3 regions of the Clostridioides sp. LIBA-2809 genome follow, and region 2 is predicted to be linked to each of the others. Evidence: riboswitches for the same ligand, from Rfam matches in the RefSeq annotation. Region 2 holds a riboswitch; each other region holds the start of a gene.
What was found. Region 2 has a riboswitch for cyclic di-GMP ahead of ACTG44_RS10405 (SH3 domain-containing protein). Riboswitches for the same ligand answer to the same signal wherever they lie in the genome.
Positions count from the first base shown of each region.

Region 1 (5,744 bases), 1.9 Mb from region 2:
ATATGTTGTATACAAATTGTCAAATAAATGTATTATAATGTATATTGATTGAGAGAATAATACGAATAAAATTAAATTAGATTGAATGGAGTGTATCAATGAACTTTAAAGCTATAATCCTTGCCGCAGGCAAAGGAACAAGAATGAAGTCTAAATACCCAAAAGTTATTCATAAAGTATGTGGAAAAGAAATGGTTAACCATATTATAGATGTTTCAAAAAAATCAGGTGTAAAAGATACTGTTGTGATTTTGGGGCATGAAGCTGATGTAGTAAAGGAAAAACTAGCAGAAGAAACTATAATAGCTATGCAAACAGAACAGCTTGGAACAGGACATGCTGTAAAGATGGCTAAAGAATATATTAATGATGAAGATATAATAGTTGTACTTTGTGGAGATACTCCACTTATAAAGGAAGAGACACTAAAAAAATTATTTGAATATCATATAGAAAATAAATATCATGCCACAGTTCTTACAACAAGAGTTGGAAATCCAACAGGTTATGGTAGAATAATAAGAGATAAGAAGGGCGACCTTCTTAGAATAGTGGAACAAAAAGATGCAAATTCAGAAGAAAAAATGATAAGTGAGATAAACTCTGGAATTTATTGTTTCAATGGTAAGAGCCTTAGAGAAGCATTGGATTTGTTAAATAATAACAATGCACAAGGCGAATATTATTTAACTGATACTGCTAAAATAATGAGAGATAAAGGTCTTAAAGTTGGTGCATTTGCAGGTTCAACTATTGAAGAGCTTATGGGTGTTAATTCAAGAGTAGAATTATCAAAAGCAGAAGAGATTATGAGAAGAAGAATAAATGAATCTCATATGGTAAATGGAGTGACTATAATAAACACTAACTCTACCTATATAGAATCTGATGTTGAGATAGGTAATGATACTATAATATATCCAGGTGTTATGTTACAAGGAAAAACAAAGATAGGCTCAGATTGTATAATTGGAATGAATTCATCTATAACAAACTCAGAAATAGGTGATGGTACAGAAGTAAAAAATTCAACTATAATTGATAGTAAAGTTGGAGAAAATACTACTATTGGTCCATATGCATATTTAAGACCAAAGAGTAACTTAGGAAACAATGTAAAAATAGGTGATTTTGTTGAAGTAAAAAATGCTATTATAGAAGATGGTTCAAAAGCATCTCATCTTTCTTACATAGGAGACGCACATGTTGGTAAAAATGTAAATATAGGATGTGGAGTAGTCTTTGTAAACTATGATGGTAAAAATAAATTTAAATCAATAGTAAAAGATAATGCATTTATAGGTTCAAATTCCAACCTAGTTGCACCAGTAGTTGTAGAAGAAAAAGGATATATAGCAACTGGCTCAACAATAACACACGATGTTCCAGATGGAGCTTTGGCAATAGCTAGAGAAAGACAAGTTATTAAAGAAGGCTGGGTAGAGAAGAAAAAGCAAAAAGATGAAGAAGGTAAGTAATCATTAGTTTATTATTTTGGCTAATAAATTTAGCTCGAAATTATTATAAATTATATTCATTAGGATTTTAAAATTTTCAGGAGGGTTACATAAATGAATACTAGCGGAAGCGAGATTAAAATTATTGCAGGTAATTCATCGAAAGAGTTAGCACAGAAAATAGCTGACTATATAGGTGTATCAGTGCTAGACTGTGAAGTAGGTACATTCAGTGATGGTGAAATATGTGTAAACATGAACGAGACAGTAAGAGGTTGTGATGTGTTTGTAGTACAATCTACTAATAGCCCAGTAAATGATAACTTAATGGAGTTATTAATCTTAATTGATGCATTAAAGAGAGCATCAGCAGGAAGAATAACAGCTGTTATTCCTTACTATGGATATGCAAGACAAGACAGAAAAGCTAAGGCAAGAGATCCAATCACTGCTAAATTAGTTGCAAACTTAATAACTGCTGCTGGAGCAGATAGAGTATTAACAATGGATTTACATGCAGCTCAAATACAAGGATACTTTGATATACCACTAGACCACTTATTAGGTGGAACAATATTAGCAGATTACTTCAATGAAAAGAAAATAGAAGATTTAGTAGTGGTATCTCCTGATTTAGGAAGTGTTACTAGATCAAGAAAATTTGCTAATTCTTTAAATGGAGAAGTGCCAATAGCTATAATAGATAAGAGAAGACCAAAAGCTAATGTATGTGAAGTTATGAACTTAATAGGTGATGTTAAAGGTAAAAATGTTATACTATTAGATGATATGATAGATACAGCTGGAACAATAGTTAATGCGGCAAATGCACTTAAAGAGTTTGGTGCAAAAGATGTTTATGCTTGTTGTACTCATGGTGTATTATCAGGACCAGCTATTGAGAGAATTTCTAATTCAGAGATAAGTGAGTTAATAGTTCTTGATACTATACAACTTCCTGAAGAAAAAAGAATAGATAAAATAAAGATAAAAACTGTAGCTCCTTTATTTGGAGATGCTATAAGAATGATATTCTCTAACGAATCAGTAAGTAAATTATTCTAATTTATTGGACTTATAAGAGTTGCTTAAAAGGATATAAAACTTTTGAGCAACTCTTTTTTGATACTTAAATTTATAGAGCTGTCTTTTATTTATTATAAGAGTATATGCGATTTTAGAAAAAGATTATGTTTTAGAATTTATAATAGATACGTAAAAAGAAATATGAAAAAGTGCATAAATAATGAATATTATGAATATAAAAAATATTTGGAAAAAGTATTGAAAAATTTCAGATTATGTAGTATTATGTAAATATAAACAAAGAAAGAGGTGTTTCCAATGGGAAGGTCAGAAGATGAACCCCTAATACTTAAATGATTCAGCCACAATCTAGAAGGAATATAAAAGTCTATTGAAAGTTTATTTATAAGAATTGAAAATAGTATCTATTCTATATCTTTGATGTTTGTGAGAGGGTTCTGGATTATATAAAGTTACTGTAAAGAAAGTAATTTTGCACAATGAGCATATCTGTAAATGAAGAGTTTCATTTATATAGTGATTGTGGCTGAATCATAATTAAAAGAGATAGAATGTTTATAATAGATGATTTTAATAAAATACTATATTGTAATAGCTTCTAGCTTTCAAATAAATATTAGCAAAGGATGGAAATGACAATGATAAAACTAAATGATAATTTATAAATATCTCCTTACGATATATGATAATTGTAGGGAGATGTTTCTTTTTTTGTATAGTATAATTATTTGTATGAACTGTGTTTCAATATGTAAATTATTGGTATATATAAATAATATAAACTTAGTTGATAAAATTTGGTAACTATTATATAATATAAGTGGATATGTATATATAATTATGCATTACCCTGAATTTAATAAAAATAGAAACGTTGATATATGTTCTGTGATTTGGGCACCTTAGAACATATGGAGTTAGTGGTGCAACCGGCTATGGAATTGTATTTATTTATGGATACTTTTATTTTCATAGCATTTTTTGTTTTAAAATGGTTATATGCTAGAAATAAATCTGGTTAGTACGTGTAAATAATTTTACTTAGATTTTTAACCAGATATATTATAAGTAAGTATTAATTAAAAAATTTGAGGGGGAATAAAAATGAAGTTAAGAAAGAATAAAAAAGGTTTCACTTTAGTGGAATTATTGGTAGTAATTGCAATTATAGGTATATTAGCAGTAGTAGCAGTTCCAGCTTTATTTAGTAATATAAATAAGGCTAAGGTAGCAAGTGTTGAGTCTGATTATAGTTCAGTTAAGAGTGCAGCATTATCTTATTATGCAGATACTAACACATTACCTACAGATATAAAAACACACTTAAAATCATACTTGGAATCTGATATAGAAAATTCTGATATTGGTGGAACTTATGGTTTAGTTAAAGTTAGTGATAGTAAAAAATTAGCATTATTGATAGATGGCGTAACAATAACAAAAGAACAAGCAGATAAACTAGTATCTGACATAGGAAAAGATAAGGTTTATACAAATGTAGATGTAGCTAAAGAGCATGAGTTAGATGATGCTTTTAATGGTAAAATATATATAATTCTTATAGATAATTTAGAAACTAGTGCTGAGTAGTATCTTCAATATTTAATTATATGTAAACTTAATGATAAATATAATAAAAAAGACAGGAAGAAAATCTTCCTGTCTTTTATACTATTTTATTTAATGTCCAATCACAAATGATGATATAATTGAGATAGTAAAGGAGTGAAATCTGTGGCTAAAAAAGTTAGAATAGGAGACAAACTGGTTGAAAAAGGATACATAACAGAAGACCAGCTTAAATGGGCATTATCAGAGCAAAAAAACAGTGGAAAAAGACTAGGAGAATTTCTAGTACAAGAAGGTCTTATAGATAGTAACTTATTAATAAGTGTATTAAAAGAACTTTTGGATATAGAAAGTGTATTTTTAGAAGGAACAGAAATAGACACATTAGCTACAAAAATGGTTCCAGAAAATATATGCAAAAGATATGCTGTATTTCCATTCAAAATAGATGGAAACAAGATATGTCTAGCCATGTCAGACCCACAAGATAGAGAAGCAGTTCAAGATGTAAGACGTATGTCAGGTAAAGATGTAGAGATATTTATATCGAGTGCAGAAGATATAAACAAAGCAATAGGTCATGCTTATGCACATTCAGAAATAAATAAAGCTATGACTGAGTACAACAAGAATAGAACTGGTGGAGTAAGAGAAACAGTAATACTTGAAGAAGATGTAAATGCAGCTCCAATAGTAAGATTAGTAAACAACATACTAGAAAATGCTGTTAGAATGGAAGCAAGTGATATACATATAGAACAAAGCGAAAATTACATGCGTGTTAGATTTAGGATAGATGGAATGTTAAGGGAATATATGAGGATGAACTCAGCACCATACAAAGCAGTAGTAAGTCGTATCAAGATAATGTCAGATATAAATATATCTGAAAAGAGAATACCGCAAGATGGCAGAATCTATTTAAAAGTAGATAACAAACCTATAGATTTTAGGGTTTCTACAATGCCAACTAATAGGGATGAAAAGATAGCCATGAGGGTTCTTGATAAGAGTAATTTTATGGTTAGTAAAGAAGTACTAGGAATAGATGAACATGGCTCTAAGATATATGACGAGTTGATAAACACTCCTTATGGACTTATATTGGTAGTTGGCCCTACTGGAAGTGGAAAGACAACTACACTATATTCAATGTTAAATCAATTAAATACAGAAAATAGAAACCTCTTAACAATAGAAGACCCTATAGAGTATGAATTACCTGGTGTAAATCAATCTCAGATAAATGAAAAAGCAGGTCTTACCTTTGCCAGTGGGCTTAGAGCTTTTATGCGTCAAGACCCAGATATAATAATGGTTGGGGAGATAAGAGATACTGAAACTGCAGAAATAGCAATTAGAGCTTCTCTTACAGGACATTTAGTTTTAAGTACATTACATGCAAATACAGCAGTTGGAGCAATTTCACGTCTTTTAGATATGGATGTAGAAAGTTTTCTGATAACTTCATCCGTTTTAGGGGTAATATCTCAAAGACTTACAAGAAAAATATGTGAGCATTGTAGGGTTTCATATGAAGCAGACATTGGAGAAAAAAAGGCTCTTGGTATTGATGTAAATGAATCAGTAACTATTTATAAAGGAGAAGGATGTGAAAGATGCAATAATACAGGATATAAGGGGCGTCTAGGTATATTTGAGATGCTTGAA
Region 1 covers NZ_CP197004.1:4,101,131-4,106,874, reverse strand. Annotated here, with positions in the region: gene glmU (bifunctional UDP-N-acetylglucosamine diphosphorylase/glucosamine-1-phosphate N-acetyltransferase GlmU) at 99-1,478, shown strand; gene ACTG44_RS19320 (ribose-phosphate diphosphokinase) at 1,572-2,522, shown strand; cyclic di-GMP riboswitch class II at 3,363-3,448, shown strand; gene ACTG44_RS19315 (type II secretion system protein) at 3,609-4,094, shown strand; gene ACTG44_RS19310 (GspE/PulE family protein) at 4,239-5,744, shown strand, end outside.
Region 1: linked by a shared signal. The riboswitch ahead of ACTG44_RS19315 (type II secretion system protein) and the one ahead of ACTG44_RS10405 (SH3 domain-containing protein) in region 2 are both predicted to bind cyclic di-GMP.

Region 2 (5,744 bases):
TATGGTTTTTTCTTTATCTATTTTATAACTAATTATTCTTTTTGTTTTAACTAAAATATTTTGAAATTCTTCAAGATTCTCCTGACTAATTTTTTTCTTGCTATCTTTGCTTAATAAACTATATGCTGCTTCATAGTCACCAGAGTTCATTCTATCAATATATTTTTTTGCTACTTCACTAGCGCTTTCTTTTAGAGAACATCCTGCTACAGATATTACAATTGATAATGTTAAGAGTAAAGTTATGCCTTTAGTAATATTCATAATGTAATCACCTAATAATTAAATTTTATTAATTATATTTTAGCATCAAATATTGAATAAGTCATCAGCTTTAAAGTATATAAAGAAGATAGTTTAATAAAATTAAAAACCTAACTCTGATAACCAACTTATTAGTTTATTTTCTCTCTCTTTTAAATCATTACTATTAAATTTTCCTAATTTAATTTCACCAACAATCATACCATCAGACATAAATAATACTCGTTCTGTCTTTGCTGCTACTTTGACGTCATGAGTTACAAGCATAATAGTTGTTCCTAATTTATTAATAGCTATAAGAATATCCATTACTTCATTTGTTAGCTTGGAGTTAAGTGCACCTGTAGGTTCGTCTCCAAATAAAATTTTCGGGTTGTTAATTAAAGCACGACATATGGAAGCCCTTTGAAGTTGACCTCCCGAAACCTGAGTAATATCCTTATTTTTTATTTCCGAAATATTCATTTTTTCCATAAGTCTTGTCGCTCGTTCATTGATTATTTGACGACTTTCTTCTTTATTTAAGTAAGCTGAGAGAATTATGTTGTCAAATATATTTAAGTTTTTAAGTAAATTACTTTGTTGAAATATAAAGCCCATATTTTTTAATCTAAGTTTTGATAATGCTTCTTCGGACATATTAGAAATCATTTCACCTGAAAAATTGACTATACCAGATGTTAATTTATCCATTCCGCTTATGTTATGCAGTAATGTTGATTTACCAGACCCAGAAGCACCCATAATAGATATAAATTCTCCATATTGAATTGATAAATCTATTCCTTTTAAAACTTGCTGTGTATTTCCTTTAGCAATAGTATACTCTTTAATAATTTTTTTAGCTTCTACAATATTATTCATAACATACCCCTTACTCTATAATAGACATAATTTTTATTTTATTGATTGCTCTATTAATTACTATAATTGTAATTAATACTGTGAGAATTAAAGCTGATGGACAAAGTATATATACAATTAATGGATTTACTATAAATTGAAGGTTTGAGATACCAGAAAGTAGTAAACCAGATATTTTTTGTCCAAGTGTATTTGCCATAATAATTCCTAAAATAACTCCGATTATAAGTACTAATAAAGCTCTGGTAATATATTGAATACGTATATCTCTAGTAGAAAATCCTAAACTAAGCATAGTTGCTGTTTGTGGTGTATCTTTGGTAATGAGCATCTTAAAAAACATTGCTGTAATTAGTGAAGAAATTACAATAGATACGACAACAGCTAATTTTATAACAAGTCTTAACTGGTTGATAATAGAGCTTAATGTCTGACTTATATAATTATTTATATCTGTAACTTTAGCAGGGTAATAACTAATACTGTATTGTTCTAATTTATCTGCTACATTGACTCCAGGTTTTAAATTTAAATTTAGGACATGCCATAGAACATTATCTTTTTTAGATGGTAGCATAGCTTTTGCAGTCTTACCACCATATGTAATGTCTTGATATATGCCACTAACAGTAAGAGTTAACTCTTTACCTTTTGAGAAAATGGATAAATTATCTCCAATACTTTTTTCTAGTTCATTTGCATTTATAACAGATAGTGCAATTTCATTTTCTTTTGTTGGTGCAGAACCTTTTACATATGTAAGTGGGAAAGTTTTAAAGTTTCCATTTTCTATTTTCATATTTTCTACTTTGCCATTTTTATTTTTTATTTTATATGAACTTGTTGTAAAGGATTCATATTTTTCAACATCATTGTCATCGTTAATTTTTTGTAATATAGAATTAAAAAGATGTTGGGTTTGATTTGTCTGTGATAAATCAATACGAATATCACTCTTACCTGCGCCCATATAAGTGATAAATTCAGGTGATTGAATAGTATTTAGAAAATTAAGTGGTACAATCATAAGGAAAATACAAATCATGTAGACAAAACAAAGCAATCCATAGACAGTAAATTTTCTTGCTACTTCATTTAACCCTAGAAATATATTGGCATTTGTCATTTTGGTTTTGTATAGCTGTAAGCTATATCCATGTATTACAGAGTTTGTAGAATGATTATTTCTTAATGCATTAACTGCTGATATTTTTTTGAATCTTTTAAGTATAAGTTTACAAAAGAATACAATAGCTACAAATACAAGAACTGAACTTATAAATGGAATAAGAATACTAAAGATATCTTTATCTACTGTTCCCATATAAATATAAATATTTTTTGTAAAAAAAACTCCTATGAATAACGACAATATATAGCCAAGAAAACTTGCAAAAGATGAAATTAATACGTATTTTATCAAATATAGTTTTTGGATGTTACTATTTTGAATACCAATGGCTTTCATAACACCAATTTCTCTGTAGTCTTCTTCAATCGTTGTAATTAAAGTAAATCGTAAGCATAAAATAGAAATTGTAATAAGAAGAATGCTAATTAAGATGACAATAGCAATTACAATTCCGTCAGACAAAGCATTTAGTAGTTTATAAGTGGAATAAGTTATTGATGTACCTGTTTGTGGGAGCTTAGTTGATTGATATAGTGTTTCAAACTCACTAATTTTATTTATATCATTTAAGAGAAATTCAATTAGATATTCGCTTTCCCCCATAGTAGCTTTTAAAGTATCCCAATCATTATCACTGATTAAAAAACGCTTTGAAGTAACAAGAGAAGGGTTCATCTGTGCATCACGTATAAAATCTTTTATTGTAAATTCCATAAAGAAACTACCATTAATAATTTTTATTGTATCTCCAATTTTTAAATTGCATTGTTTCATATAGTATACAGGAACTCCTATTTCCCCATCTTTTATTTGCATTATTTGATTGTCCATATCTAATAGAAAGTCAAATTTATCATTTTGTTTTGTAAAGCTATTTTCTAGCACACTATTAGCCTGATTTTCTCCTTTATTTCCTAAAAAAATATTAGCTCCATTTATATTTAAAAGTTCAGTAGTTTGTTGCTTTTTTACATATGGAGTTTTAGCTGAAAACTTGTCAATTTCTTCTTGATTTAATTTCCCAGAATACATTTGAACATAATGAGGCGCATGGGATTTTTGAAACAAAGAAGTCATGGAATCAGTTAGTTCTATAATGATGCTCGTTGCACTAGATACCAGCATTGATGCAAGCAAAATAAAAATAAATAGAGCAATTGTTATCACTTTGTTTCGAGTTAAATCTTTTAATAATATTCTCTTAAGCATAAATAATCCTCATTTCTTAAAAATTTTGTATTGAATATTTTAGATTTATTTTATATTAGTCATAGATATATAAAAATTTAAACTGACCGTCGGTCTATAATGATAATATAATAATATTACTATTTTGTCAAGTTATTAAAAAAGTAAAATATAAACTTCTTATGATAAAGTGTTTATACAAAATATATCCTAAAGAAATTAGTAAGAATTTTAAAAAAGAATATAATTAATATATTTTATTTTTAGTTTTTTACTAATCAATAATTTTTAATATTAATTAAGTATATAAAAAATTATTGATTATTTTTATGTGTTAATATTTATTAAAAAAGATTTGTTAAAAGTAATAGTATCATAGATAAATTACTATTTTTTAGATGAATTATGAAGAACAATAATTAAATTAATAAATATAAAGGTATTTTTTGCTTATTATTAATTAAAAATTTAATTTATATTTAATTAATATAAAATTTGAGGTAATATTATTTTTAAATTGTTCAAATTATGTTATTATTCAGATATAGGCAATATTAGATAAATCTAATGACGCAAAGCTATAGGGACTAAAATCTTTATGTAATAAAGGTCATGTCAGCCAGTTGCCAAAAAGATAATGATTCTTTTTGTTAAAAGTATTTGTTGAAAGTATATATTTTTAATAACTTAATATTTGGCAAGAGGAGGGCTTAAGATGATATCTGAATTAATGTTAAAAAATTTTGGCGAATCTAGCATCAATTTTAAGACTAAAATTAAATTAAATTTAAGAGAAAGACCAGACATAAATAGTATGAAGTTGAAAAGTATACCAGAAGGTAAAATTGTCAAGCTAAAATGTGTTGATGGAATATGGGCAGAAGTTGAAAGTAATTATGACAAAGGATGGTTACTTTATAAATATTTAGAAAAATTAAGCAATGTTAAAAACAATAGTAACAACATGGTAAAAGATAGAAAAAAGAATTATGTAGGAAATATAAGAACAAATGGTCTAAGTTTAGAACTTAGAAATGATAGAACATTAGACTCTAGAATTATAACTACAATTCCTGATGGTTTTAAAGTTGAAGTATGTTATAGTGTTGGGAAATGGGCAAGAGTGAATATTGATAAAAGTGGAAAAAGATATTGTGGATATGTATATAACCAGTATATAGAAGAATGTTTAAGTTTATCATAATTGGATACTAGTAAGCTTTAAATACACTAATAAATCTCAGAAAAAGAATCCTAATCATAGGATTCTTTTTCTTTTGTAAAAATCATTATTATAATACTAAACAGAATAAATTAATTAAGCTATCTTAATTATAAATGGAAAATTTAGTTGAAAGTAGATTTAATTTGTATTTTGTGTACTAAGTATCATAATTTACTATTAATTTAAAGAATTTTAACAAAAGAGAAACTTTATAGAATAAAAATAATATTAAAGATAAGAAAACATATAAGAAATTTGAAAAATTTTGTAATTTTTACTTTAATATATATTATAATAAACTAGATATAAGTTTTTATGAGGGGGAAAATATGAAAAAAAAGAAAAAGTTGATTGGAGTAATTATATCTTTTTTACTTATAATCAGCATTATAAATCCATTACAAGTTGAGGCAGACGTTATTACTGATTCTAGTGTATACATTTTTTCAACACAAGAGAATTATCAATCTAATAATACTAGGTTTAAAACTATTAAATCTAAAAGTAGACACAAACGTAGCAAATCTAGTAAAAGTAGAGTGAAATTAAAAAAAAGAACTACAAGAACTAAAACTTATGGACATGGAATTCTAAATAGACACAAAAGTCGAGGTATAAGAAGATATAATATTTTATCAAAATTGATACTGTCAATAATAGTTATGTTTGTTGTTATAGTTTTAGTTATATTAATATTTATTAAAAGAAAGAAGAAGAAATTTTATTAAATACAACAATGAAAATTATATAGTTGTTTTATGTGATTTTATTATTAATTAGATGGTAATTTAAAGAACAACGTTTTGTTAATTATTGATGTTTATTTAATAGCATGATATAATTTGAACGGAATAATATGCTGTTTAAAAGGAGATACAAAAATGGCACGAAAACGAATATTAAATGGTGGTAAACGAGATGAACTTATTGATAATGCACTTAAGTTGTTTTTAGAGTATGGATATGAGAACACCTCTATAAGAATGATTTTAGATAGTGTTGGTGGAGAAGTTGGCATGTTTTATCACTATTTTAAATCAAAGGATGAAATATTTAATGAAGTAATAAAGT
Region 2 covers NZ_CP197004.1:2,166,040-2,171,783, reverse strand. Annotated here, with positions in the region: gene ACTG44_RS10420 (NTF2-like N-terminal transpeptidase domain-containing protein) at 1-264, opposite strand, end outside; gene ACTG44_RS10415 (ABC transporter ATP-binding protein) at 367-1,128, opposite strand; gene ACTG44_RS10410 (FtsX-like permease family protein) at 1,139-3,469, opposite strand; cyclic di-GMP riboswitch class I at 3,986-4,079, shown strand; gene ACTG44_RS10405 (SH3 domain-containing protein) at 4,164-4,652, shown strand; gene ACTG44_RS10400 (hypothetical protein) at 5,003-5,401, shown strand; gene ACTG44_RS10395 (TetR/AcrR family transcriptional regulator) at 5,555-5,744, shown strand, end outside.

Region 3 (5,744 bases), 1.7 Mb from region 2:
AGTAAACTTAAAAAAGATGGATACAATTTAGTAAAGGTATCAGACTTACTATATAAAGATAATTACATAGTTGACTCTAATGGAGTGCAAAAACCTAGGAATTAATAAGTAATAAATGTATATTTTAAGTAAAGTTGTGGTAAATTATATAATATATGTTAGAAAAGTGTCGATAAAAAGACGGTGTCTATTTTTTGACACTTTTTATGCATGTATGCGATATCAATAATTATAGATTAAATTAATTAAAAAAGTGTCTAATAATTGACTTATTTAAAATAAGTTTAAATATTTTAAATAAGTTATGAATGCTGTAAGACAGTATTTTCAAAGGATATAAGTTTGTTTAAAAGTTGGCATAGAAATTGCTTTGTTAATAAGCGATATGTTCTATAGAAATAAACAATATGTTAAGACATTGTAATAGAAAAACAACATTAACATTATTTGAACAGCTTATAAAAAAATTAATATACTTAAGGGGGCGTACTAGTTGAACAAACTATATTCTATTTTATTAAAACAACACGTTGGTGGTCCAGATAAACCAGTAGTAAGTGTTGGAGATGTAGTAAAAAAAGGAACTCTAATCGCAGAACCAGCTGGATTAGGGGCAAATATTTATGCCAGTGTTAGTGGAAAAATAAGTGAAATAAATGACCAAGCTATAGTAATCGAAGCTGATGAAGTACAAGATGATACTTTTGAACCATTAAAAGGAGAAAGTATACTTGACTTAATTAAAGAAGCTGGAGTTGTAGGAATGGGTGGAGCAGGATTCCCTACTCATATAAAATTAAACATAGATTTAAAAGGTGGAACAATATTAGCAAATGCAGCTGAATGTGAACCTTTATTAGCTCACAACATAAAAGAAATAGAAGAAAGACCAGAAATAGTTTATCAAGGTATAAAATACGCTATGGAAGTTACTAATGCTGGAAAAGGTATGCTAGCAATAAAAAGCAAGCATCCAGAAGCAATAGCAGCATTCAAAAAAGTAATAAAGCCAGGAGATAACATAGAAGTTGCAGAACTAGTTGACATGTACCCAATGGGAGAAGAGAGAGCGATAGTAAGAGATGTTCTAGGTAAATTACTTGAGCCAACTCAATTACCTTCAGAAGCTAATGCAGTAGTAATAAATGTAGAGACATTAACTAGAATAGTAGAAGCTGTTGAGCAAAAAAGACCAGTTATATCTAAAAATGTAACTGTAGTTGGACAATTAAACAGTGGAAAAGAATCTATAGTATTTGAAGATGTACCTATCGGAACTACTGTTGGAGAATTAATTGAAAGAGCTGGTGGAATAAAAGGTGAATACGGAGAGATAATCTTAGGAGGACCTTTCACTGGTAAAGCTACTACTTTAGATACTCCAATAACTAAAACTAGTGGTGGTATAATAGTTACTATGCCATTTGTTAATGAAAAGAGAAAAATGGGTCTTTTAGTCTGTGCATGTGGACCTAATGAAGAAAGAATGAGAGACATAGCAGCTAAAATGGGAGTTACTGATATAGTATCAGTTCAAAAATGTAAACAAGCTCAAGAAATTAAAGGTGCATTAAAATGTGAAAATCCAGGACACTGTCCAGGACAAGCTCAAAAATGTATAGAATTTAAGAAAGCTGGAGCAGAAGTTATATTAATAGGAAACTGTACTGACTGTAGTAACACAGTAATGGGTTCTGCACCAAAATTAAAATTAGGTGTATATCATATTACTGACCATGTAATGAGAACAGTTAATCACCCATTAATAAGAAGAATAAAAGGTGACGTAAGATTAAAAATAAAATAATATAATATAAATAATAATATAATATAAAAATATATGAAAAAAACATCCTTAGAAAAGTTTGAAAAATTACTTTAAGGATGTTTTTTGTTGCAATATGACGATAAGATTATGGAATAATATAAATAATATGGAAGAAATAGACAAAAGGTAATGCATAATGTATAATGATGGAAATAGCTATTAAAATTATATTAGACAAAAATAAAGACTCAAATATGTGGCCATATTGACAAGTAAAAATTTAATGAAGTCAATCATCCAACAGGGTAAAGTTTTTGTGTTATATCAAGATACTCTATGGTATCTTTTTTAGTGTGAAAATATATTTTTGTCTTTTATTAATCAAGAATATCTTAAATAATAAGATTATATTTTAGGATATTCATAAAAAGTGCACTTAAAATACTTAAAAATAAGAATTAAAAATTACTAAAAACCTATTTATAGAAACTGTGAAGTATATCTTAAACCTGGGCACTTAAAAGATATATGGAGTTAGTAGTGCAACCTGCTATAAATATAAATAGGAGGAAAATCTTGAAAATAAAAATTAAAAAATCAAGTATAATTAGTTTAGTAATTGCTTTTAGTATAGCATTTACTGCATTTGCACCAATAATATCTTATGCTGACGAAGTAGATGGAAAAGATATAATACTCGATGGAGAGAAACCAACAGTAGGAGAAACACCAGATGGAGAGAAGCCAACAGTAGGAGAGACGCCAGATGGAGACAAACCAACAGTAGAAGAGACACCAGATGGGGATAAACCAACAGTAGGAGAGACGCCAGATGGAGAGAAACCAACAGTAGAAGAGACGCCAGATGGAGAAAAACCAACAGTAGGAGAGACACCAGATGGGGATAAACCAACAGTAGGAGAAACACCAGATGGAGAGAAGCCAACAGTAGGAGAGACACCAGATGGAGAAAAACCAACAGTAGGAGAGACACCAGATGGGGATAAACCATCATTAGAAGAAGTACCAAATGAAATGATACCATCAGAAGAAGAAAAATTAGAAGTGGAAGAAATGAGTTTGAAGAAGAACATTGAAGATATTCTTAATCTTACTGTATCTCAAATAAATAAGATTGTATATAATTTCTGGGAAGACGAAAATGATGTAAAAACAGATGAACAGTCAGAAATTTATGAGGTACTTACTTCACGAGATGGAAATACTAGCTTTTGGTCTAATAATAAAAATTCAAAAGTAAAGAATAGTTGTTTATTAAAAGAAACAGATGGTTCAAATAGACCTTATTTTGATTTAAGATTTGATGATATTACAAAAACTTTAACTTTCGATTATGTAATAGAGGGTCTTATAGGTGCAAGCCATAAGGATGGTAAATATGTAATAGAAGGTGAAGATGGAGAACAAACTGCATTTTGTTACAATAATCATTTAAAATCTCCAAGTAATAAAAATAAGAGTCCATACTTACCAGCAGAAGATTTTAATGGTCAAGAAAATAAAAATGAAGATGCAATTAAATCTATACTATATGCAGGTTCTGAGTTTGATGGATTTGGATATAAGCAACAATTTAATTTAGGTGGAAAAGAATATGAAGGTATGATTCATTTTGCAACTCAAGATGCAATTTGGATTATGCTTGGGCAAATGAATGAACAAGAGAGACTTAAGCTTTATCAAACTCTTATAGATTCTTATGATAGATTGATAGAGAATGCAAATACTGAAGAAGAAAAAGCTAAATATCTGAAAGACAAGGAAGCTCAAATAAATAGAAAAGCTTATTTAGAAGCATTATTAGAAGCTGGTCGTAATGAGTTAAAGCCAAATGATACAGGAAAACCTAGTTTAAGTAGTGGTTTAACTGATATTAAATTTGATAAAATTCAAGATGGAACTTATGAAACAGAATCTATAGCCCTAGTAGGTTATAGTGGTGTGGTTAAGTTGAAATTACCAGATGGAGTAACTGCTTATGATGAAAACGGAAATGTAATAGGTACAGGTGAAGTAGAGATTTCAACACAACAAAAGTTTAAACTTAAGAGCATAGATAAGCCAAATGTAAAAGATAAGGTATCTGCATTATCTTATGATTATATTTTCCCAAAAGCCATTCAATATTTTAAGACAGTTTTTGATTTTGGAGAAAAAGACCACTCATCTGTATTACCAGCTAGTAAGCAAAATTTATTGAGCTATACAATAGAACAAAAAAGTGGTGAAGTAGTTGATTTCAATATAGGTGTACCAACGGATGGAGACCCAGATGTAAATCCACCAATACCACCAAATAATGATAATAATGACTCAAACGGGCATAAACCTAAGCCATCACCACCATCAGATGACACAGTGATAAATCCACCAGTACCACCATCAGATGATACAGTGATAAATCCACCAATACCACCATCAGATGATACAGTGATAAATCCACCAATACCACCATCAGGTGATACAGTGATAAATCCACCAGTACCACCATCAAGTGATATAGTAGAAAATACATCAGTACCATCAAAAAATGATACAATAATAAACCCACCAGTGCCACCAGCACATGATATAGTGGTAAAATCACCAAAAACAGGTGATGAAACGCAAATAATGCCATATATACTTATTGGTATTATAGCAATTTGTGGATTGGTGTATCAAACTAAAAGAGTAAAAAACTAATACAGAATACTGCTTGTTATTAAGTTTTAAAATATATTGTCTCAAATTGATTTAAAAATCATTTTGAGGCATTTTTTTATGTAACTATAATCTTTTTAAAAATAGATGTTAACTGTTTTATGAATAGAAAAATAATTTGAAGGTGAAAATAGTATTGAAAAAATAACATACTAAAGGTATAATTCATTTGATTTTATTTGTATAGATTTAAGTATTCATTTTAGTACTTACATGAATTTGTATTAGAAATCTGTATAATAATCACTTAAGAAATTTTAATATTAATTATTGAATAAATTGTTATTATGATATGCTAGAATAAATATGTATAAATAAGTTTTGATTATGTACTACTATAAAGGGGGGACTTTATGTTTTCGATACCAGAAGTAAAAAAAGTAGAAGAGGTAATGGATACAAAATTTACAACTATAGACGAAGACACAAGAATTGAAGATGCAATAAAAGAAATGATAAAAAGCAATACAAAAACTCTAATGGTAATAGATTCATCTGGTGAATTAAAAGGTATTATATCTATGACAGATATACATAATCTTTATGACATGCATAAGAAATATGAAGGCCAGACAGTAAAACTTATAATGAAAAAGGATGTAATATATGTCAGCGAAGGTTTAACCTTAGATGAGTGTAGAGATATAATGATATTGAAAAATATAGGAATTCTTCCTGTTCTTAGAGATAATAAAATTATTGGTGTATTAAAACAAGAACATATTAGAGATTATCTATATATGCACTTAGAAGACTATGGTTTGACTTTAAAATATATTATAGGACAAATTAAAGAAGGAATTTGTGCTATAAATAACGAAGGTGTAGTTATATTATGGAATAAGTTTATGGAGGAAAGGTATGATATAAAATCTGAAGACATAGTCGGTCGACCGATGAACGAATTTTTGGAGAATACTATCTCAGAGAAAGTATTGAATAGTAAAATCGGTATGAGTGACTTATATTTTACGGATAAAAAAGAAAATATGTATGCGTTAGTTCATGCAAATCCTATATTTTATAAGGAAGAATTTATTGGTGTTGTATGTACAGAGGTTGATGTTACAGAAGCCAAGATACTTGCTCTTGAGCTTGAAAAAGTAAATGATACTTTGAAATATTTAAAGAATGAAGTTAAAAACTTATCTAAAGGTAGCTTTGACAAAATTTTAGGTAAAAGCTATAAATTAGAAAAATCGAAAGCGATTGCAAAACAAGTAGCTAGAACTAATAGTAGTATATTTATCTG
Region 3 covers NZ_CP197004.1:3,834,534-3,840,277, reverse strand. Annotated here, with positions in the region: gene ACTG44_RS18120 (polysaccharide deacetylase family protein) at 1-105, shown strand, start outside; gene prdC (proline reductase-associated electron transfer protein PrdC) at 494-1,807, shown strand; cyclic di-GMP riboswitch class II at 2,244-2,329, shown strand; gene ACTG44_RS18110 (Cys-Gln thioester bond-forming surface protein) at 2,345-4,474, shown strand; gene prdR (sigma-54 dependent transcriptional regulator PrdR) at 4,846-5,744, shown strand, end outside.
Region 3: linked by a shared signal. The riboswitch ahead of ACTG44_RS18110 (Cys-Gln thioester bond-forming surface protein) and the one ahead of ACTG44_RS10405 (SH3 domain-containing protein) in region 2 are both predicted to bind cyclic di-GMP.